Regions from separate parts of the Alistipes provencensis genome, predicted to be linked through region 2. Evidence: riboswitches for the same ligand, from Rfam matches in the RefSeq annotation. Region 2 holds a riboswitch; each other region holds the start of a gene.
The links. Region 2 has a riboswitch for cobalamin ahead of BN5935_RS09390 (PKD-like domain-containing protein). Riboswitches for the same ligand answer to the same signal wherever they lie in the genome.

Region 1 (5,292 bases), 2.0 Mb from region 2:
CGACGTGGCGGAATCGGTCAAAGCGGAGCTGCGGGCCCTCTCGCCCTCGACCTATACGGGTGTATTCCGGTAGGCCGTCCACCCGAAAAACAAAATGCAGGGCCCTTTCGGAGCCCTGCATTTTTCATTATATCACGTCGCTACTCCTTGCAGCAGCGCACCGTATAACCGTAGGAGCGATGTGTGTCCAGTTCCGGATTGATCGACCCGGAGGAGGAGCTGAGCTGCTTCTTGATAAACAGATAATAGGACTTGGCCGCCGTAGCTTTCGACGACCAGTAACCGCCCGAACCGCCACTCGTGGCCCGTTGGCCGACGATGGCCCCGGAACTGTACATGCGGTAGCCCTGCCCCGGATACCAAGCCGTCTGCCCGTTGTAGGTATAGGTCACGCCATAGTTTTCGACATCCCATGCCGACACGCCGTCGATGTAGTCGCGTCCCGAACTCAGATTCTCCCATGCGTCTATATCCGGCACCTTGTATCCCGGAGGGCACGGATCATTGAGCAGTTTGGCTTCGCCCCACAACTTCGCGCTGGGCTTCGACAGCCAGTTGTAACCTGTTCCGACGGTATTGTTATAGAAAGTCATCGGATTGGCCGCGGCAGCTTCCGGCGTCACAGCAGTTTTGGAAAAGCCCCACATCAGGGTCTCATAGGCGGGATTTACGACGGTAAGCCTTTTGGCTTCGCTGAAAGCCGCCGAACTTGCCGGCACTTCAGTCGTTTCACCCCAGTAGAACGGGTCCTTGCGCCCCCACTGGTAATACATGCCGTAAGCATCCGTACTGCCGACGGCAGTTCCCACGGCGCCCAAGTTGCGGTCCATAAAGACCACGCCGTTCTCATAAGCCATCGTCTGCGGGGCGTCGGTCACCCAGATGTGCCAGCTCCACACGATCGCACCCGCCTGCACGAGGGCGACCAGCGCGTTGCCTTTGCCCTCGCCGACCGTGAAGACGATCTCCCCGGACTCCGCATCGAGGGCAACGTCCGAAACCAGCCCTTCCCGGTCGGTCCACACCCAGTCGGCCGTCATGCCGTCAGCGATCTCGATCGCCGGGTCGAAACCCGCCGAAGCCGCTTCGCCCGCGCCGTTACCGCGCACTTTCGCATTGAACGCATAGGTTCCCGGAGCCGAAACCACATAGCAGTTGGCCGTTCCCGAGGCGCTCAGGTCGTCGACCTTCGCCGCCGAAAGCTCTCCGCCGTCGGTCAGCGTGACTTTCACACGGCCCTCCGCCGTCGTCACCGAACGGAACAGAACCACCTGCACCTCCTCCGACGCTTCGATCGGCTCCCCGGCGGCATCCATGATCCGCCACGGCGCCGCCTCGCCCGTCGTCACGGTCCAGTAACCCTTGTCGTCGACATCCGTCACCGGCACGGCGCCCGAAACGGGCATCCGTGCACCCGAAGCGTCTTTCAGCCACGGCGCATCCTTTTCGGCGGCAAGCGTCCAGTAATAAATATCCTCAGCGGCGGCAATCCCGATCAGCGGGGCTTCGGCAGCCTCCGCATCGCAGGCGACGGTCACCTCCGTACCGTCGCGGAACGCGACGAGCGTTCCCGTTTCGCCCTCCGTCACGGCACCGACCGCCGAGCGCGACATCGCACCGGTCAGCTCCCGGAGCGCAACGAGTCCGGCATTGAGATCTTTAGCCTTCTGTTTCAGTTCCGGGGAGACGGGATTGGCGGGGGGGGGTACATCGTCGGGACCGTTGCCCGAATCGCTTTCACATCCGCCGAGGAGCAGCGCCCAGACGCAAATTACGAATAACTTTTTCATCATGCTTTGTTTTTTAGTTAAATGGTGTTGTCTGTTCCGTCCGGACCGACTTTCCCGACGGCGGCAGATGCGCACAGGCGGGAGCGGGGACAGAAAGTCCCGGCAAAGCATGGCGACAACCTTTTCATCCGACCGTAAAAAGTCTGTCCGAAGAGGTTTGCTGCTGATGAAAAAAGCGAAAGCTGTTAACAAATTGCGCGCAGGCACAATGCCGGCGGCATGTCAGGCGCTCCCTTTCTCCGCAGGAGCAAACACTCTATCGTGCACGGCAGGTCTTCTGACTCGTCCCGGATGCGGCGCCTTCCCGGTTTTCACCAGTGGCTCAGATTGTCGCATCCTTTCGTGCCCCCGAGGGGCGGGACTCACAGCAGCGGGAACTGTTGCCGATTCACACGGCATTCCCTTTTAATTCCCCATGCGGGGAAACCATTGCAGGGACAAAGATAGGCTTTTCCCGCCGGGAAGCAAGCGAATCCGGCGGAATATTTGCCCAGAGGGCCTCAAAGTCGCGTAAAAAGCCTTTTCAGCCCCGGACGACGGTTTTCAAACAACCGCTCTCCGACTTTGGCACGGGCTTTGCGATTACTTCAATCAACTGCGGCACAGCAACCGCAGTGAGGTTTCTTCATTTATTTAAGTTTGGGTTAGTAGTTTTAGGAGGGCAACCTCCGGGGGCAGCAGGCAATCGTGACGATTCCCTGCTGTTTTTTTGCGTATCTACCCGTCGCAGCGAGGAGGCGGAGAGGCGCAGAACCGGGCCGAAAACGTGGTAACCGTCCATTGCCTTTACCCATGCAGCGCAGAACCGAACCGGAAACGTGACAACCGGCCACCGCCCCTAAAACCCGGCTCTTAGCCGGGCGGGTCAGAACTCGACCGTGACGCCCAGCGAGGGCAGGAGCGTGCCGCTGACCTGTTCGAGACGTTTCATGCGGTAACGCTGCTCGGCGGCCGGGGCCGAGGGATTCTCGATCTCACCCGTGGACATCAGCACGTCGGGCTGGCGGAGCTTGCCGCCTGCGACGTTCTGCAGGTCGATGTAAATACCCAGCATGCAGCGGCGGAAATAGAAGACCTTGTCGATGCGCACGTCCAACTGGGCGAAGGCATCGAGCCGTCCGGCATTGTATTTCGAATAGTCGTAATAAGGCCGCCCCTGAGCATCCCACGCCTCGACGAGCGACGATTTATCCTCGTCATAAGGCGTGTAGGGTGCACCGCCCACAGCGCTCAGCTTCGCCCCGACGCTCCAGTGGCGCGGCAGGTCGTAGGTGCCGCTGACGTTGACCACGAAGCGGTTGTCCCACGCCGAAGCAATCCACGGGGCCGAGCGGTCGTTGCGGTACTCCGAGCGGAAGAGGGTCACCGACCCCACGACGCTCACGCGTCCCGGAATCTGCCAGCGGGCCATCGCTTCCACACCGTAGGCGCGTCCCTGCGCCGAGGAGACCAACTCCTCATTGCCCACCACGCCGTAGTCGTTGCCCTTGCACGAGAGCGGAATCCCGTCCGTGACCGACAGGGGCACGTCCCCGTAGCGTTTGTAAAATCCCTCGACCGAGACGATCAGCCGGTCGCGCAGCCGCCAGTCGACGCCCGCGCTGAAAATCCCGACCCGCATGTAGTCGAGCGACCTGTTCACCAACTCACCCTCCTCCTTGAATCCCAACGCCGTATAGGCCGGCAACTGGTAGTAGAGCCCCGCACTGCCGCTGACCGACCACGCCGGAGCCAGCGCATAGGAAACCGAGGCCCGCGGCGAAAGCTGGTTCCACGGCCGGGCCATGCGCCCCGAGTAATCGCACCCGTCGGCCCGGAGCCCCGCCGAAGCGGTGAACCGCTTGTCGGCCGAGGCGTATTCGGCCCCGGCGAAAAGCCCCCAGCCGACGATTCCCAACTGCGTATTGTAGTCCGACAACTGCGTCCGGTCGGTAAAGAGCCGTTGCAGCGTGCGGTTCGTGTAATCGGAATAGTTCACCTCGACACCCTCGCGGACGGTCCAGCGACCCAGATAGGAGCGGTTCTCGGCCCGCAAGGTGGTCTTCTGCTCCACGGAGCGCAGCCGGAGCGTCAGGTTGTCCTCCGACGAGGAGTCGTTGCGCAAGTATTTCAGATTGCGGTTGTTCAGGTAGTTGTGGCTCAGCGTCACGGTCTGCACATGGCGGCCGGCATAGTGGCGCCACGAAGCCCCCACCGTGAAGGTCTCCTGCCGGATGCGGGGCAGGTAGCTCAGCAGGTATTCGGCGTCCTCGCCCTTTTCGTCGACGTTGAGCTTCATGTTGTCGAAGCCGGCCAGAGCCAGCACCGTCAGTTCGTCGTGCTCCGAAAGGCGCGTCTTGACCTTCACCTGCCCGTCGATGTAGTTGGGCAGGAACGGCAGCCCCAGCATCTTGAACAGCAGTTGCAGGTAGGACTGGCGAAGTGAAAACAGATAGGTGGTCTTGTCACCGATGTGGCCGCTGCCGCTCAGCCCCACCTCCGAGGCCCCGAGCGTGGCCTTGAAAGTCTGCTTCTCGGCATTGCCGTCGCGGAGGCGGAAATCCAGCACCGAACTCAGCGCCCCGGCCCGGTCGGCGGGGAAAGCCCCCGTGTAGAAACTGATCTCGCGCACGAGGTCGGCATTGACGATGCTCACCGGGCCGCCCGTGGCGCCCTGCGTGGCGAAATGGTTGATGTTGGGAATCTCGATCCCGTCCATGTAAAAACGGTTCTCCGCAGGACCTCCGCCGCGCACGATCAGGTCGTTGCGGTAACCCACGGGCGAAAAGGCCACGCCGGGATAGGAGCGCACGATGCGCGACACGTCGCGGTTCGAACCGGGACTCTTCTCGATCTCCTGCAGGCCGATCACCCGCAGGCTCACGGGGCTCTCGACCGTAGCCCGGAACGGCGACGGACGCACCGTCACGGCCTCCAACTGTTCGGCATCCTCCTCCAGTTCGACCTCGATGAAGGGCGTGGCGGCCGACACCATGTACTCGGCCGTCGTGACGCTCTTGTAGCCCACCGACGAGACCGCCAGCCGCCAGATGCCGGGCTTCACCCGCTCGATGCGGAATTTCCCCAGCGAATCGGTCGAAGCGCCCTTCTGTTCCTGCCCGGCCAGCACCACGGCGGCATAGGCCACGGGGCGACGGCTCAGGCGGTCGATCACCCGTCCGCTGACGGCATAGGTCTCCTGCTGTCCCCGCACGGCTGACGCCGCCGACAGGCACAGAAACAACATCGCAACTTTCAGGAGTTTCATGGTACAAATATAGCCGATCGGAGCTAATCCGACACCGCTTCGCCGGAATATTTCGGCAGCAATTTCAGATAGACGAGCAGGATGACGTTCATCAGCAGGGCATAAACGATGGCCGGAACGGCCATTTCCCCGTTGTCGAAGATCAGCGGCGAGGCGGCGATAGCGATGGCTTGGGCGGCATTCTGCATTCCGACCTCGATGATGATGGTCCTGCGTGCAGCCCGCCCGAGACGGAACGCCCGGGCCAGCAACGCC
Region 2 (5,292 bases):
ATACGCTCTATAATTATTACGGCGACCTGCGCCCCATCGAGAAGATGTGGCCCGTCTGCGCACGGTACCTCGACTACCTCGCCACGCGCGAAGAGGCCGACGGCGGCGTGACCTACGGCATCGGCGACTGGGTATTCTACCATACGCAGACTCCGACCGACTACACCTCGACCTGCTATTACTATTACGACAACGTGCTGATGGCCCGGTTCGCCGAGTTGCTGGGCCGCGACGGCGAACGTTACGCCCGCAAGGCCGAACAGTTGCGCGAACTGATCAACACGAAGTACTACGATGCCGAAAAGGGCCTCTATGCCAACGGTTCGCAGGCCGCGCAGGGCGTGGCGCTCTACATGAATATCGTTCCCGAGGGCGATGCGCAGCGTGTGGCCGACAACCTCGACCGCATGATCGCCGAGAACAACTATTTCCTCGATTTCGGGACCATCGGCAGCAAGACCGTGCTGCGCATGCTCACCCGCTACGGTCATGTCGAAACGGCTTACAGGATGGCCTCCCAGACCGAGGCGCCTTCGTGGGGCTGGTGGGTCAGCCAAGGTTTCACGACGCTAGCCGAGACGTGGACGCTTTCGCCCGAGTGGCGCGACGCCTCGATCAATCACGTCTTTCTGGGCGACGTCGCCGCGTGGTATGTCAACGATCTGGCGGGCATCAACTTCGATCCGGCGGCTCCCGGGTTCGAACGCATCGTCATCGCTCCCCATTTCGTCGGGGCGCTCGACTGGGCCGCGGCATCCTACGACTCGGTGCGCGGCGAAATCCGCTCGGAGTGGCGGCGCAGCGGCGGCCGCGTGACGCTGAAGGTCACCGTACCGGCCAACACGACGGCCGACATCCGGATCGACGGTGAGACCGTCGCCACGGTGGCCGGCGGTGTTCATGAATTCAGGTTCTGATACACCCGGCTGAAAAAGAGCGGCAGACTTCGGAAAGTCTGCCGTTCTTTTTTGTTTCGGGGGCCTTGTCAGAGGTTTTCGTCCTCGAAAGCGAACACCTCGGTCGAGACCTCGCCCAGCGGTCCGGAGTTCTGGCTGATGCCGGTCTGGACCTTGATGAAGTCGATGTATTTGAGGTTGGCGGCGCTGCCGTCCGCATTCACCGCGTTGGCGATCTTGAAATAGTTTTTGCGCTGGTCGCCGTCGGAGACATTTCCCGCAGCCTGATCGCTGCCTGCATTGTCGGCATAACCCCAGTCGTAGGGGTTGTTGTAGTAGTCGCCCGTGATCGGATGGCGCGTCGTGTTGGCGGCCAGCCGCGTGCCGTAGAGCGTGTAGCTCTCCATGTCGATCCACCCCGGGTAGTAGCCCTGCTCGTGGCTGCTGTTCCGCTCGACCGTGCCCGCGTTGCCGCGGTTGTCCTTCCATTGGATGCCCGTATTGTCGCTCTTCGGGCGGTAGTAGGTCATGGCGTAGGACGTGAGCGTCTCCGGCTTGCCGTATTCCGAACCTTTGAGCTCGTACCATTCGTCGTCGGGAAGCCCGTTGCCGTTGGTGTCCTGCATGACCCATACGATGCCCGGTTCGGACGACTGGGCGAACTGGTTGCCCGCGATCGAGAAGTCGTTACCGCCCTTGTTTTCGATGCTGTGGTCGAAGCCCACGACGATATAGCCGCCCCATGCCCCCAGCGACACATAGTAGTTCTTTTTCTCCCCGGCGTTTTGCCGGAGCAGTTCCTGAGCTTTGGATGCGGCGGCGTCCGCCGAAGTGATGTCTTTGAAAACGCTTTCGTTGATGAACTGTCCCGGCGCCGGGGTGTATTCGTAGACCTTGTCCGAAAACCGACTGGTTCCGCCGGAACGCTTGTGCGACATTTCGTCGCCGCAGCAGGTCACCACGGCGGTGGCCGTCGCGGTCTCTCCGTCGTCGTCGGTAACCTTCACCGTGACCGTATATTCTCCCTCGGCCGCAGGGGTGAAGGCAAAGACCTCTTTGTCCCCTTTTTCGGGCCGGTCTTTTACGGTCCATTCGAACGTCGGATTGTGGAAATGTTCGAGGACGGGACGCAGATAGAGCGTGCGGTCCTGCGATACGTTCCGGGCACCTTCCTTGCCGAACCGGAGGGAGGGCGCCGGGAAAACGGCTGTTACCGTGAAACGCTCCACGACCCGGATCGTGATGCTCTCCGGTTCGGATTTGCCGTCCTCGTTTTCCGCATTGAGCGTCAGTTGAAAATTGGCCAATTCTTCCGGCGTGAACGTGTAGGTGGCGTCGGTCCCCACCGTTTCGCCGTCGAGCGTCCACACGAAGGTCGCTCCGTCGCCGTTGGCGATCGTGGGGGCGATCGTGGTTTCACGGCCGATCTCCACCTCCATCACCTTGTCGTCGCCGACGGGGAACGAGATCACCGGGGGTTGCAGCCGGTTGACCTCGATGCGCAGCTCCTCCGAGGCCGATCCGTTCGGGTTCTCGACGCGGAACGTGAGGTAGTAGACGCCCGCTTCCCGGGCCTCGAACGTGAAGGTCGGGCCGGAGCCGGCCGGTTCGTCGTCGAGGAGCCATGTGTAGACGGCGCCTTCGGCGTTCCCGACCGTCGGGGCGATCGTCACCGATTTGCCCACTTTTACCGGGTAGACGCCTTCGGGATTGTCCAGCGTGATGACGGGTTTGGCCCCGCCGTCGGTGATTACGCCGTCCTTGTTGCAGGATGCGAGCAGTGCCAGAAAGAGCGCCGCCGTTGAAAAACAGAGATTCCGGATCATATGGTTTGCCATTTTTACAGTCGTATGCGCTGGGGTCCGGGACGATATAGACTGAACGGGAACGCTGTACGACGAGGCTGCCATTCGATCTCTGCCCGAAACCCGCGGGTGCGAATCCATGTCAAGGCAGGTCTTCTGACTCGTCCCTGTTGCCGCGCCTTCCCGGCTTTTGAGCCAGTGGCAGCGAATGCGGCAACCGTCGTCTCCCGCAGAGGGGAGGGGACTTACAGCAGCAGGTACTGTTCCGGATTCTCACCGGATTCCCTTTTCATCGGCCGGGGCGCGTGCTGCGCCCGATCCGAAACCTTGCGGGGGCAAAGATACGGGAAAATCCGTAAAAAGCCGCATCGTTGTGCGGCTTTTTACGGATTCCGGTCGTGGAGGCGGAGCCTACCACATGTAGAGCACCATGTCGCCCGGGTCGAGCGTCAGCGTGCGCTGGTCGTTCGAGGCGAGCTGTACGGAGCCGTCCTTGCGGATGCGGCGTACATGCGGCTGCGTGCCGATGTTGAGGTAGCATTTTTCGTTGATGCTGGTGTTGACCACCATCATGAAGTGGTAGTCGTGGTTCTCGAAGAACGAAACGCACGCCGTGTTGGTGTCGCGGCCTACCGACAGTTCGGTGATCTCGGCGGGCAGTGCGCCCAGCGCATGGGTGTCCAGCGGCAGCGGGGTGCCCATGTGGTAAACGCCCGTCACCTTGTTGCCCTTGAATACCCATGCCAGCCGCTGTACCTCGTCGAGCAGCGACTTCACGAGGTCGTAGGTCTCGGTGCGGGTGCCGTCCTCGGCGATCGGGCCGTTGCGGTATTTCCAGATTTCGGGGTCGGCCACCGTCGGAGTCCAGTAGGTGAAGCACTGAAGGGCCTGTGTGCCGTAGGCGAGGTTGCTGTAAGCCTGAAGGCGCAGGTCGTCGAGGGTCGGCTGCGGGTAGCTGGTGTGGGGTACGGTGAGCATGAAGCTCCAGAACTCCATTCCCGAGCGGAGCGCCCGGTCGCGGACGATCTCCAGACACTGATACCATTCGCCGAGGATTTGCCGCGGACTGTCCGCGACGTTCGGGTCCTTGATGATCGGGTATTTGTCGAACGAGAGGAACGTGATTTCGGGAACCTCGGCCATGTAACGGTCGATGTACTCGTTGTAGTCCTTCACGCCGAGGGCCGCATAGTGCTCGGGGCCGCCCGTGGGGAAGATGTTGGCATAGCAGATGTGGTTTCTGTCCACATGCTGGATGTCGGACATCATTTTGGACATGTTTGCGAACTGCGTCGGGTGGGGTTCGTCCATGACGAAGTATCCGGCCAGCGCAGGATGGCTCTTCAGCCGGTTTACGGCATCGAGACGCTTGCTTTCCGTATAGAGTTCATCGCACTCGACGATAAGCTTGATATTGGTTTTGGCGGCGTAGTCGAGGCACTTGAGGGCTGTCTCGACGTTGCCCATGCGCGAATAGTTGAGCGTGATGCCCATCTGCTCGGCCTCTTGGAAGCGCTCGACGCTGGCGAACGACGAACGCACGCCGTGCCATGCCACTACGGGAATCTTCTCCGAGGCGGGGATTTGCGTGGGGTAGTCGTTCGATTTGCCGCCGTCGTCGTCCTTGCAGCCGGCAAGGGCTGCGAGCGATCCGGCGATCAGGGCGGTCATAAGGAGATGTTTCATGGTTGAATTGAGGTATTGGGATTAATACTTGAAGATGTAACGGTAGCGGAAGCGGTCGCCCGGGGCCGAATCGCCGTCGCGCATGCATTCGCGGATGTCGCCGTCGGCGACGGCGTTGTCGATCCACTTGAAATCGACCGTGAAGTCCCTCACATCGGTGATGCCGAGCTCCGAGAGCGGGATGGCGATCTCCATCTGGTTGCCCGAGACGGCGTAGTCGACCGTCGCGGCCTCCTCCCAGTCCCAGCCGCCCTTCGAACGCTGGAGCGTGGTCCGGTTCTCGCCGACGACCCGGTTGTTGACCACCCATTGGAATCCTTCCCACGCGGGAGCCGTACTGCCCTTCACCGAGATGAAGAGCCGCATCCAGTTGCGGTCGGTGCGGGGCGTGATGGGTTCGGCGGTCTCCACATGGAAGAAGAGCGACTTGCAGTCCGTGGCGACCTTGGCATAGCAGATGTCGTTGCGCCCGGTGTTGTTCGTGAGGCTGATGTTCTTGTAGCCGAAGCCCCAGTGGTTGCGCGGCCGGGTGTCGCCCTTGTAATCCTTGTAGCGGGTTCCGAGGTCCGTCCAGTCGTCGAACTTGCCGTCGACGGCGATCTCGTGAATCTCCTTTACCGGCTCGACCGGCGTGACGCCCTTGTAGCGGCGCACATAGTCGGCCATATAGTAATAGTAGACGTCGGTGAAATCGTCGGCGCAGGGCTCGATGTCGCGGCTGAACTCGTGGTTGTAGCAGTCGATGAACGTGGCGCCCGTGTTTCCCTGACGCTGGGCCACCCACTCGTTCCATCCCGTGAGGAAGATCAGGTCGGGGTCGCATTCGAGGGCCCGTTCGAACTGCTGTTTGAAATAGGTTCCCGCGGCGCGCTGTTCGGCCGTGGGGTTCGCGGGCTGGTGGCCGC
Region 3 (5,292 bases), 820 kb from region 2:
CCCGGACCGAATCCGGGATTTGACCTTTTTCGGCCTCTTGAGCATTGGTAGTGCCGAAGGCGAGAAAGATGTACAGTACTGAAATTACCGATATTCTTTTCACTTCGTGATAGCGCTTGTTAATTAAGGAGTGCCGGGATTTTCTTACCCCGGCACTCCGGGTGTTGTCGCAAATGAGGGCCGGTTATTCGAACCTCACCGCCAGATCGTCCCACGCAAAATATGCCGGCTGGCTGAACCCATAACCGTTATCGCTGTCGCCTGTGACGTTGAATTCGATGCGGCTGACTTTTCCGAGTTCGGAAAGATCCCATTTCTGCCAGTCGATGACGCAGCAGCGACGCTACCACTCGACGGTAATGTCATCCACTGCATAATACGCAGGCAGCGAGTAACCGTAACCGTTATCGGCGCCGCCAGCCTGGTTCAGCCGAAGCGAAACGATCGGCCCCAGTTCGGAAAGATCCCATTTCGTCCATGTTTTCGTGATGGCTTCGGGCGTAGCGAAAATCATCGTAATGGTTTTGATTTCGTTGCCGTCGGCATCGAACCCCGTAGCGTAGAAGGTTACGTCTTTGGTCAGTTCGGGCGACAGTCCGTTGCCGGAGGTAGCAACCGAGTAGAAATAGCAGGTCGAATTGACGTACAGGCTTCGGATCGTCCGTGCTTTATTGTCGGCAAATTCGAGAATGGGACGTCCATCACCGTAAGGAAAGTCAAAATCCAAATAGCCGAATGTCGTCAGGAAATTATCGGAACCATTGCGGCCTCCGCCTGTCATACTATCCTCTACTCCGTCGGGATTGTACACATACAGATCGTATAAATAATTGCCATATTTACTCTGATCCAGCGAATTGGAATTATAGGAGCATACGAACCAAGGATAGCCCCATCCGTTCATGAAGCCGGTAGGACGGCCAGTAGTGAGCTGCGTGGTTTCATCGACCCAGGCATAATCGTCTGGACTCCCTAATTGTGTCGTTGAATATTTTCCGGGGTTATAGTTGCAGGCGACCCATTTGGCCCAGTCGTTACCCTCGAAGGTAATTGTATAGCTATGCGTATCCGCCGCACTTACTGTCAGTTCTGCCATGCACGAGAAATTCCCGGCCATTCCGATCAAGGCGATCACACCCTCCGTTTCTGCATAGCTGTTCGCTTTGGCCGGCGCTACAACCGTCAGTACATTGCCTTCGACCGAAACTTTCCATCCGTCGGGTTTAGTCCATGTCATCCGTTCGACACCCTTGCTCTCGATCGTAAAGGTCTGCGTCTCATCGTAAACGAATATGCCTCTCTTTGCGGAAATCGCGAGATTCAACGCACCTTGCATGGGAATTTCGAGTTTTCCGCCGTCGGCAAGCGTAAAGACCGCCATACCGGGGGTCGAGACCGTATCCACCGACTCGAACATCGAATCGCCATCCGTTCCTTCAGCCCTGACACCCATCGAAGTCCATGTAGTACCATTGTCGATCGACATTTCCCACTCCTTGGTTTCGGTATTGATACGCAATTTCGGGGACACGGCATTCTGTCCGGGGGCGCCGTCCTCACCCTGCGCCTTGATCTTTTCGCCGTCGACCAGTATGAAATCGCCATCGAGCGTCCAGTAATAAAGGCCGTCGCCATCTTTTTTCACCGAGATAGCGGGAGCATCAATTCCATTTTTTCCGTTGGTGATCGTGGCGGTTTCACCATTGGAGAATGTAATTGTGTATCCGTCATTATTTTTGATGACGGAGGTCACAGTTACATTCTTTTGTAAAGCATCGACCAGTTTTTGGAGTGCATAGATATCGGTGTTAGCACTCTTCATGGCCTGCTCCATAGCTTCCATGCGCGAATCGAGGTCATCGACCGCCTTCCACAAATCGTCGTCGTCATACGAGCAGCTCCACATCGCAACGCCGAACAGGGCGATTGCCAAAAGGGTAAATAGTTTTTTCATTCCTGTTGTATTTTAAGTTTGACAAATAAAAAATCAACCGTATCCTTTCGGGATACGGCACAACAGAAATTCAAAACGGATTTACACCTTGGCAAGGCTGTCGGAAGCCTCGTATTAGACCGGAATGCCGGATGCAGGGGAAATCGCAGTTTTGATTTTCACCCGTACACCCGCAGGTTGCAAATCTTATAAAGGCATCGGCAGGTCTTCTGACTTGTTCCGGTTTTACGCCTTCCCAGCCTTGCGGCCAGTGGCAAAGATTGTAAAACCTTTTGCGCCCCATGTCCGGGGCAGGAACTCACAGCAACGGGTATTGTCGCAGATTCTCACTGCATTCCCTTTTCATTCCTCATCGCGCAATCGGCGATTCGGAAACCTTTGCGACGGCAAATATACAAATATTTTTTAATTCGGTATCCTCGATACAAAAAAATGCAATCCTGTATTTTGGGCATTTTACAGTTATGAATCATACTTATCCGATTTGAGATTTTTAAGAATAATTACTTTTTTCTCAATTGCTCTGCATCTTGGAGTAGCTCATACGCTTTGCGCTCCTTGACGGTTGCCTGTTCCAACTGTTCGGCCCGAATTTTCACCCTCGTTTCATACCGTTCGACCCGATTACGAATCGTATCGCGGATGGCCTTGCGCTTGTCTTCGCGGAATATTGCTTCCAATTCCGTCAGTTTCTTTTCTCCGACCCCCCCCCGCACATCTTTACATAACGGTATTTCAGGTCGTTCACGGCCAACAGCCGATTGTTTTCTGAAATTCGGTAGATGAATGCGCCTTGCAGGAAAATACATTACCCGTGCAGGAGCATCGACATACCTACACGCTCGGCATTAAATCCTCGAAAACCTTACTGACAATGTTTGTCAGATCTTCGAACCGGAGAACTCGAAGCCGTTTTTCGAGAACAGAACACCATGTTTCAGGTCAGTATTTCCGCAATATTTATAGCGGATGCCGATACCCTGTTCCCATAATTTGCCGTCCAGTTTGATCGCATCGTAGATTGCGTATCTGGCCTTGTCCGGTTCGCATGGCCGCTCCCTCCGCACGTCGTCTTTCCCGGCGCGGGATATAGCCCGTATTTCCCGGTCAGCTCCCGGCGGACCTTGGCGTTGTGGAGCTTGATATTCTTGTCCGAAATGGTCTGTCCGTCATTTCCGACCTTGTTGTAGACTAGGTGGCAGAGCGGATGGGGCTGGTCGAGGTGGCGCACCAATAAATACTGTGTATCGGTGATACCCATCTTCTGCATATACTCCTTCGCGATCTGCGTCATCAGAGCGTCGGTCATGCGCGGAGCGTCCTTGGGTGAAAAAGAGAGGAGGATATGCCCGACGGTGTTTTTCAGCCGCGGGTTAAGAAAGATCTGGTCTTTGAAGTCCTGCACCATGTTCTTCACTTCCGGGGGCATGACGCCCTCGGCGTCCAGTATCCGGGATTTCGGACTACGTTTGCCGATACAACAAAGGCACGATATTTTCGTTTGTATTGCGAACGAACTCCGCAGGGAGTACCGAGGAAACGACGCAATTTCACACTACACAGCCGGCAGAGCCGGCAAAAGCCCCGCTTAACAATTTGTCGAAACGACGACACGATGCCCGACGGCATTGCGTGCCGACACCCTCGTATGCCCCTGCTCCTTAATTATGCCCGATGAATACGCATTTCGATATATACGGTCTCATGACGACAACCGTCGAACCGCTGCCCTACGTCAGCGAGGGCATTCCGGCGGGATTCCCTTCGCCGGCCGCGGACTATATCGGTGACCGCATCGACCTGAACGAAGTCCTCATCCTGAATCCGGGTGCGACATACTATGCCCGCGTTCGGGATTACTATCTGGTCGAGGAGGAGCTGGAGCAGGGCGACGGCATCCTTTTCGACACGCGGCTCTGCTGACCGTATACCCCGAAAAGAGATGACGGCGTGGCCCGTCAGGCCGAAGTTCAACTACGGAGCCCCTTGCGACGAAAGCATCATAGAGCCGGTCGCGGAAATGCAGAAGCCCGGACTCTGAGCGCAAGGCCGCATGGGCTTCATGCAAAAAGAGGGGAGACCGATAACGGCCTCCCCTCCGGCAATGAGTCGCGTCACTCTTCTAATACATGAACTCTGCCAGTGCTTCGACGAGCAGTTTGAGGAGCTGCTCGGCCGTCAGAGGGTGTGACGATTTTCTGAATATGCGATCCATCTTCGTCCGGAGCAGTTCGAAGAAACGGTTGGCTTCGTGAGGCGGCATTTTCTTGACTGTCATCACCATCAGCCAGAGCGGAACTTCGATATAGGGCGGCTGGATGAAGAGCTCGAGCAGTTCGTCGGAGTGATGCCTGTAATCCAGATAACTGTTTTCACAGACTCCGTACAGCGGCAGAATGATTAACTCGTAGACGTTATGATGCGTTCTGCGCATATCGCCTTCTTCATAATACCATACGTCGATCTTTTTGGCCCCGACTATCCGGTACGGATTATAATTATCCCTGCTCATAGTACGATAAGTTTTAATGAGGACACTATTATCCTAATTAAAGTTACTCATTTCCGAGCAGATGCTGTTGGTCATATAATCGCGTAATTCGCCGCGGGTCGAAAGCCGGCAGAACCGGTATTGCGCCGGCAAACGCCGACCTTTCGAGAAGTTCTTCTGGTCCGTCGAGCACGATTCCAGTCGGATCGAGTTCCCGTCGTGTCTGTCGTAAAGACCCCATAAGGATTCCGCATCCGGACATCGGGGATCGTCGGTATGGAAAAGATATACCTCTCCGACTTTGAAATTGCAATGTTTCACCGTCATTCGTTTGGGCTGTTTTATAGTTTGTGCGGCAAAGATGGATGAAACGCAGAGACCTTGCAAGAACATGTGGAACCATTCCAATATTTTATTTTAGCAGATACTCCGAGTTGCTAATAAAAAAGCAACTCGTGGATGTCTGTACGACTTTATCGAGCTCTGATCTTTAGGTGCGGGTGCCGGCCTTAGGTTCCAAACTTCGAGACAATACGGAAAATCTCGAATAGGGGAATTATGTAAATTTAAGATAAGGATAATGTCATCCGGCTTAAAACTTTACAGTTATGAAAAAGGATAACGAGAATCCCTATCGCCCTTATCGTGTGGTAAGCGTCAAAAAGATCGACCGCTGGTTTTTCGAGAAGCGCGACCATCGCAGAACCCATGCGAAAATCTATCATTCAATCATTCGGCCCAAGTTCGGGATTTGCGAAAACACGTTTCTCGACTACCGCCACGAGTCCGACGAATTGCTGGAACTGTTCCGGCAGTCGGTCAACATCGAATTCTCGATGTGGCTTCC
Region 4 (5,292 bases), 640 kb from region 2:
GCAGGGCGAGGCGGTCGCCGCTGAGGCTGACGAAATCGTTGGTGTTCATCACGATCTCGTCGCCCCGGGTGAGCTTGTTGGTGACCCGGAGTTTTCCCCGCAGCAGCGCCGTGGAGAAATCGCGGGAGGTTTCGTCGGCCGCGACGTTGAATTTCGTGCCCAGCACCTCGACGTCGCAGGCGAAGGTCTCGACGACGAACGGGTGCGCGGCGTCGTGGTCCACGTCGAACATCGCCTCGCCCGAGAGTTTCACCCGGCGGGTCTTGCCGAAACGCACGGGGTAGTCCAGCCGGGCCCCGGCATTGAGGCAGACGGTCGTGCCGTCCTGCAGCGTGACGTCCACCCGCTGTCCGGCAGGGGCGGCGATCGAGAGATACTGTTTGGCGGTGTTTTCGATGACCACGCTCCGGGAGGCGTACCAGCTCCCGGCGATCAGCAGCAGCGCGGCTGCGGCCTGCATGCAGCGGCGCACAGCCGGCAGGCGGAGCCATTGCGGGCGCGCAACGGGTATCGGCCGGCTGACGGGGCGGGGTGCGTTGACGAGGGTGGTATTGTGGACGAACCACAGGGCGTTCAGCTCCTGTTGGTGTTCGGGATCGGCTTGCAGCCAATCCACGACGGCCTGTTCCTCCGCATCCGAGGTCCGGCCGTCGATATATTTGTATAACAACTCTTTCTCCATACATCCATAAGGTGCGTGGGCGCGCCGGATGGACACGAAAAAAAGGCGGTTCGGGTTAAATAAATTTTATTAAAAACGCATCTCGCTGAGAAACAGCGCAATCAGCCAGACCGGAAGATAGTCTTTCAGGGCCTCCCGCATGATGCCCAGCGCCCGCTGGATGGCGGCTTTGACGTTGCGGACGCTGATGCCTGTGGCGTCGGCGATTTCCTGATAGGTCCTGCCTTCGAAACGGCTGGCGACGAATATTCCCCGCATCGGTTCGGGCATGCGGCCGATCTCCTCCTGCACGATCGCGGCGACCTCCGAGGCGAAGAGCTGTCCGGGATCGCAGGCCTCCAGCGCCGCGATGCGGGCCTGAATGCTGTGGTAAGCCGTCGTGTGGATTTTCTGCCGGATGTTCAGCCGGTTCTTCTCGTTGCGCAGCCACTCCAGACAGCCGTGCTTCACGGCGCCCAGCACATAGGCGGGGACGCTGGCGCTGATGTTCAGTTCCGCGCGGTGTTCCCAGAAGTAGAGGAAACTGTCGGTCACGATATCTTCCGCCACCATGCCGTCGCGGACGTATGATTGTGCGATACGGATGAAACGCGGCTTGTAATCAGCGTACAGGCCGTCGAAAAATTCGCGGGTGATATGTCGGACCGGGGGCGTCATTCGGGCATATGATTATCCAAAGATATAATTTTTATCCGCATGAAAAAAATCATTTTGCAAAGTGCAAAGAGAAAAGCCGGCCGAAATACTCGGTCGGCCCTTTCGGTTTGAAGCGCGCTGCGGTTATTCGAGCCGCTGGTAATAGTACAGCTCCCGGTCGTCGTCGGCCAGCACTTCGGGGTGCATGATGGCGATCAGGTCGTGCAGGACGACATCGGGGCGCACGACGCCCGATTCCCAGTAGTCGTTGCCGCCCGCGGCGTTGAGCCGTTTGTTGCAGTTGTAGACGGCGCCGGTCTGCACGCACCGCGTTCCGGCGAATTTCGGGTATTGCGATTTCAGTTCGCCGAGCGACGATGCGCCGCCCGCATTAAGCCACATGTCGGCCTGTGCGGTGAGCAGGTAGGCTTCCTCGAGGTCGATCGGCTGCGAGCGGTTCGAGGTGTTTTTCCTGTAAATATAATCCCCGCCTGCGTCGGCTATGAGCCGGGCGACGTAACTTTCGGTCGAGGCCATGAACCACGATCCGGCATAGGGCGTGTTTATCATCACCTTGGGATCGGGAGCCGTGGCCGATGCGACCCGTTTTTTGAGCGCATTGTAGCGTTCGGGAATCGGAGTGAAAACGGCTTCGCCTTTTGTCCGGCTGTCGGTGATCTCCGAGACGGCGACCAGCCATTCGGCCTTGCCGAGTGGCGACTCCTCGAGGTATTCGCCGATGTAGACGAACGGGATTCCCATTTCGCGCAGTTTCGGCTCCATGCCGCTGGCGCCGCTCACGCCGAACAGCAGCACGAGGTCGGGCCTCTGCGCGAGCAGCAGTTCGTAGTCCACATTGCCGTCAAAGCCCACGTCGGCTACCGCGTCGGGGTGTGCCGTGACATAGGCGTTGGTGATGTAGTCCCGGCCGGAAACCCCGACCACGCGGTCGGCCTGTCCCAAGGCGTCGAGCATGGCGATGTAGGTCGAAGACATGCAGACGATGCGTTTCGCCCCGGCTTCGACGCTCTGTCCCGTGAATCCGGCCGGGGGCGTTTCGCCGTTGCGGGCGATGAAGAGCATCGTTTCGGCGTTCTCGGCGCCCTGCCACGGGTTGAAGACTTTCAGCAGGGTGCTCTGCCGCCCTTCGGCGCCGACGATCTCGAAGCCGGAGGCATGCGACGGGGCGTAGAGCGTCTGTGTGAAATCTTTCAGGTCGGCCGTCTGCGATCCGCAGGCCGCGGCCAAGGCCGCCAGAAGCGGCACGAGGAATTTCAGGAGTCTTTTCATTATGCGCTGGGGCAATAGTTCGCTTGGTCAAATCATGGATTCTACAGCCACCATGCAACGAGACGGAATGAAAGCGTGCTTTACATCTGTTGTCCATCCGGGCCCGTTCTCCGCAGGCTGCGAAACCAATCGGTCATGCAAGGCAGGTCTTCTGACTCGTTCCGGTTTCGACGCCTTCCCGGTTATCCGCCAGTGGCTGAAGATTGTCGATCCCTCGTGTGCCCGTTTCCGGACAGGAACTTACAGCAGCGGGAACTGTTGCCGACTTTCACGGCATTCCCTTTTAATCGGTCGGAGGCTGTGGGCCCTCTTGTCGAACCTTTGCGCGGCAAAGATAGTAAAATTTGGAATCCGAAGCGGAAAATGCCGGGAATTTAAAATGAGAAAGCCTCGTAATCGTAGAATTACGGGGCTTTCTCAATACAAGACATATCAGAATCGGACGATGCGAACGGAGATGTCCGTTATCCGGAAGTCGTCTGATGGGGCGGTGATCCCGAATGCAGGGACAGTGTCGAAGATCAGCAACTGGTGGCGGGTATGGCGCGGAGCGTCTGCCGTCGGCAACACGAAGGTCTGGTTTGCGAGCGTGACCGTGGCTGAGCCGCTCCATTTCAGATTGAGATAGATTGCGCCGAACTCGATCTTTCCGGCTGCGATGCTTTCGGCTGCGATTTTTGCCGTATCCCGGCCTGCCGACAGGTAGAGCGTTTCGCCCTTGCCCCGGAAATCCGGAGCGAGCAGGTCGGTCGATACATAGTCGATGCCGGCGTTGTTGATCCGGTCGAAATGTTCGAAATCGTCGGCGTGGGATTCGGTTTCGAGTCCGTCGGCCTTGGCCCGTGATACATGGCTGAAATACTCTTCCTCCCCGAACCGCGTCGCACTGATCGCCATGATGGTGCCTCCGAGCGATGCGATGTGTTCGTAGGTGCTCTGGTAGAGGATGCCCATGAGCGGGATGTCCCGGATGCCCATTTCAAGGCGGATGTGGTCGTTGGCGTCGTTGTTTGAGGTGACGATGTAGCCTCCGCGGCCGAATACCCGGTCGGCAATGGCTATCAGCCGCGGATAGACCCAGTCGGGGGTGACTTTTTTCGGCTCGATGAACGTGCGCAGCCCGCAGTTGCGGCACTCGGTGCAGAACTCTTCGAGGGTGAGCACCCGGGTTCGGTATTCGGGCCGTGCAGCTTTGAGGAGAAAACTGTCGCGGAGCTCCGCATAGCTAATGTCCGAGACAGCAACTTCTTCGGGCACGGGGCGGCCGTCGTTGTAGGTGAATGTGCGTGTCAGATTGGCGTCGTGGACGGCCACGAGTATGCTGTCGGAGGTCCAACGGACGTCGGTCTCGATGCAGTCGAACCCGGCCCGTGCGGCGAGTTGGATGGCCTCGCGTGAGTTCTCGCCCGACAGGGTACAGTGCATGGTCGCACCCCGGTGGGCTATGAAATGCCGTCCGGTTTCCGTCGGGGTTCCGGAGCATCCTGCCGCGATCCACGACAGCAGGAGTAATATCGACAGCCTGCTTTTTAGCATGACTGTTATTTTGAATTGTACGGGCCGTGGATGGACGCCACCTTGTATTCGAAGTCGGTGTCGTCGAGCATGTAGACATAGTATTCCGCACCGCCCGGGGCGACCCGCACGACGATGTGCCCGTTGTACCCGGCGACGTTTTTGTAAAGCGCTGCGTTCTCGGTAAGGGCCTCCGGGTGTATGTTGGTACTGAAGATATCCTTGGTCCAAGCATAGGGGTGGGTGGCGAAACTGCCGTTGACGATGGAGGTCAGCAGGGGAATGTCCGGCTGCTTTTTGTAGAAAGCCTGATTGATGATCACCCGCGGTGAAAATTCACAGTTCTGCATCTGGCTGCCCCAGGCGTTGTTGCTCAAGTGGTGGTGTGCCTTGAACACCTCGAGGCCTCCCTTGGGAATGAAGTCGCGGTAATAGTAGGCTACCCGGTTCTGGGGGCCGGAAGTGAGGTCGCCGCAGGCGATGTAGTCGAATTTTCCGTAGCTCAGGTGGAATCCGCAGGATGCAGGATTACCCTTGCCTGCATTGGCGTTGATGACAGCGCCCTTTCCGGTGGAGGAATCGAGGTTCCAGACATAGCCGTTGGCTACGATGTTGAAGATGCGGAAATCGGGATACTTGCTTTTGTCCTTCAGGAGCGTAATCTGTTCTTCGCCTGTGCGAAACCGGTCGGCTGTCATGCCCTTGTTCGCTACGGCCCACTTGACGAACACCTGCCAGTCGCCGGCGAGTTCCCCATCCATCTCGGGGATGGTCGTGTCTTCATTGTAGTCGGGATAGCCCATGTCCAGCACCCGGCCGAACGGAACCTCGCCGTAAAGAGCCATGAGTCCGGCGAGACGGTAACCGTTCGGCGAGGTCTCCGTGGCGGCGGCCGAACTGCCGATGTGGTCTATGTGGAAATGCGACGGTGCACACCAGTCGATGGCCGAACTGCCTTCCGGCAGGAAATGGCGGATGTATTTCGCGTCCACGATATACGGACGTGTCGCGGCATCCGGTTTCTGCGGAACTTCCGTGCCGTCCGTTACGACGACCTCCCCGGCATCGACCAGCAGCGTCGTGCCGTCGGGAAGGATGTAGAAGGCGCACTCTCCGCGACCGCTGTTGATGAAATGGATGTCGAGGCATCCGTCAGTCCATTTCGGGAG

Region 1: another riboswitch for cobalamin. It lies ahead of BN5935_RS01840 (PL29 family lyase N-terminal domain-containing protein); the one in region 2 lies ahead of BN5935_RS09390 (PKD-like domain-containing protein).
Region 3: another riboswitch for cobalamin. It lies ahead of BN5935_RS12730 (PL29 family lyase N-terminal domain-containing protein); the one in region 2 lies ahead of BN5935_RS09390 (PKD-like domain-containing protein).
Region 4: another riboswitch for cobalamin. It lies ahead of BN5935_RS06905 (ABC transporter substrate-binding protein); the one in region 2 lies ahead of BN5935_RS09390 (PKD-like domain-containing protein).

Annotation. Positions count from the first base shown of each region.
Region 1 covers NZ_LT559262.1:426,037-431,328, forward strand. Annotated here, with positions in the region: gene purB (adenylosuccinate lyase) at 1-73, shown strand, start outside; gene BN5935_RS01840 (PL29 family lyase N-terminal domain-containing protein) at 141-1,790, opposite strand; cobalamin riboswitch at 2,041-2,236, opposite strand; gene BN5935_RS01845 (TonB-dependent receptor) at 2,656-5,037, opposite strand; gene BN5935_RS01850 (bile acid:sodium symporter family protein) at 5,061-5,292, opposite strand, start outside.
Region 2 covers NZ_LT559262.1:2,404,060-2,409,351, forward strand. Annotated here, with positions in the region: gene BN5935_RS09385 (family 78 glycoside hydrolase catalytic domain) at 1-917, shown strand, start outside; gene BN5935_RS09390 (PKD-like domain-containing protein) at 986-2,722, opposite strand; cobalamin riboswitch at 2,831-3,046, opposite strand; gene BN5935_RS09395 (hypothetical protein) at 3,113-4,387, opposite strand; gene BN5935_RS09400 (glycoside hydrolase family 71/99 protein) at 4,409-5,292, opposite strand, start outside.
Region 3 covers NZ_LT559262.1:3,221,058-3,226,349, reverse strand. Annotated here, with positions in the region: gene BN5935_RS15735 (DUF4465 domain-containing protein) at 185-328, opposite strand; gene BN5935_RS12730 (PL29 family lyase N-terminal domain-containing protein) at 344-1,954, opposite strand; cobalamin riboswitch at 2,137-2,349, opposite strand; gene BN5935_RS12725 (hypothetical protein) at 2,458-2,763, opposite strand; partial or broken gene BN5935_RS12720 (relaxase/mobilization nuclease domain-containing protein) at 2,839-3,383, opposite strand; gene BN5935_RS12715 (S24/S26 family peptidase) at 3,659-3,877, shown strand; gene BN5935_RS12710 (hypothetical protein) at 4,077-4,466, opposite strand; gene BN5935_RS12700 (hypothetical protein) at 5,054-5,292, shown strand, end outside.
Region 4 covers NZ_LT559262.1:1,759,113-1,764,404, forward strand. Annotated here, with positions in the region: gene BN5935_RS06895 (FecR family protein) at 1-682, opposite strand, end outside; gene BN5935_RS06900 (RNA polymerase sigma-70 factor) at 752-1,339, opposite strand; gene BN5935_RS06905 (ABC transporter substrate-binding protein) at 1,463-2,608, opposite strand; cobalamin riboswitch at 2,733-2,947, opposite strand; gene BN5935_RS06910 (glycerophosphodiester phosphodiesterase) at 3,041-4,144, opposite strand; gene BN5935_RS06915 (ComEC/Rec2 family competence protein) at 4,150-5,292, opposite strand, start outside.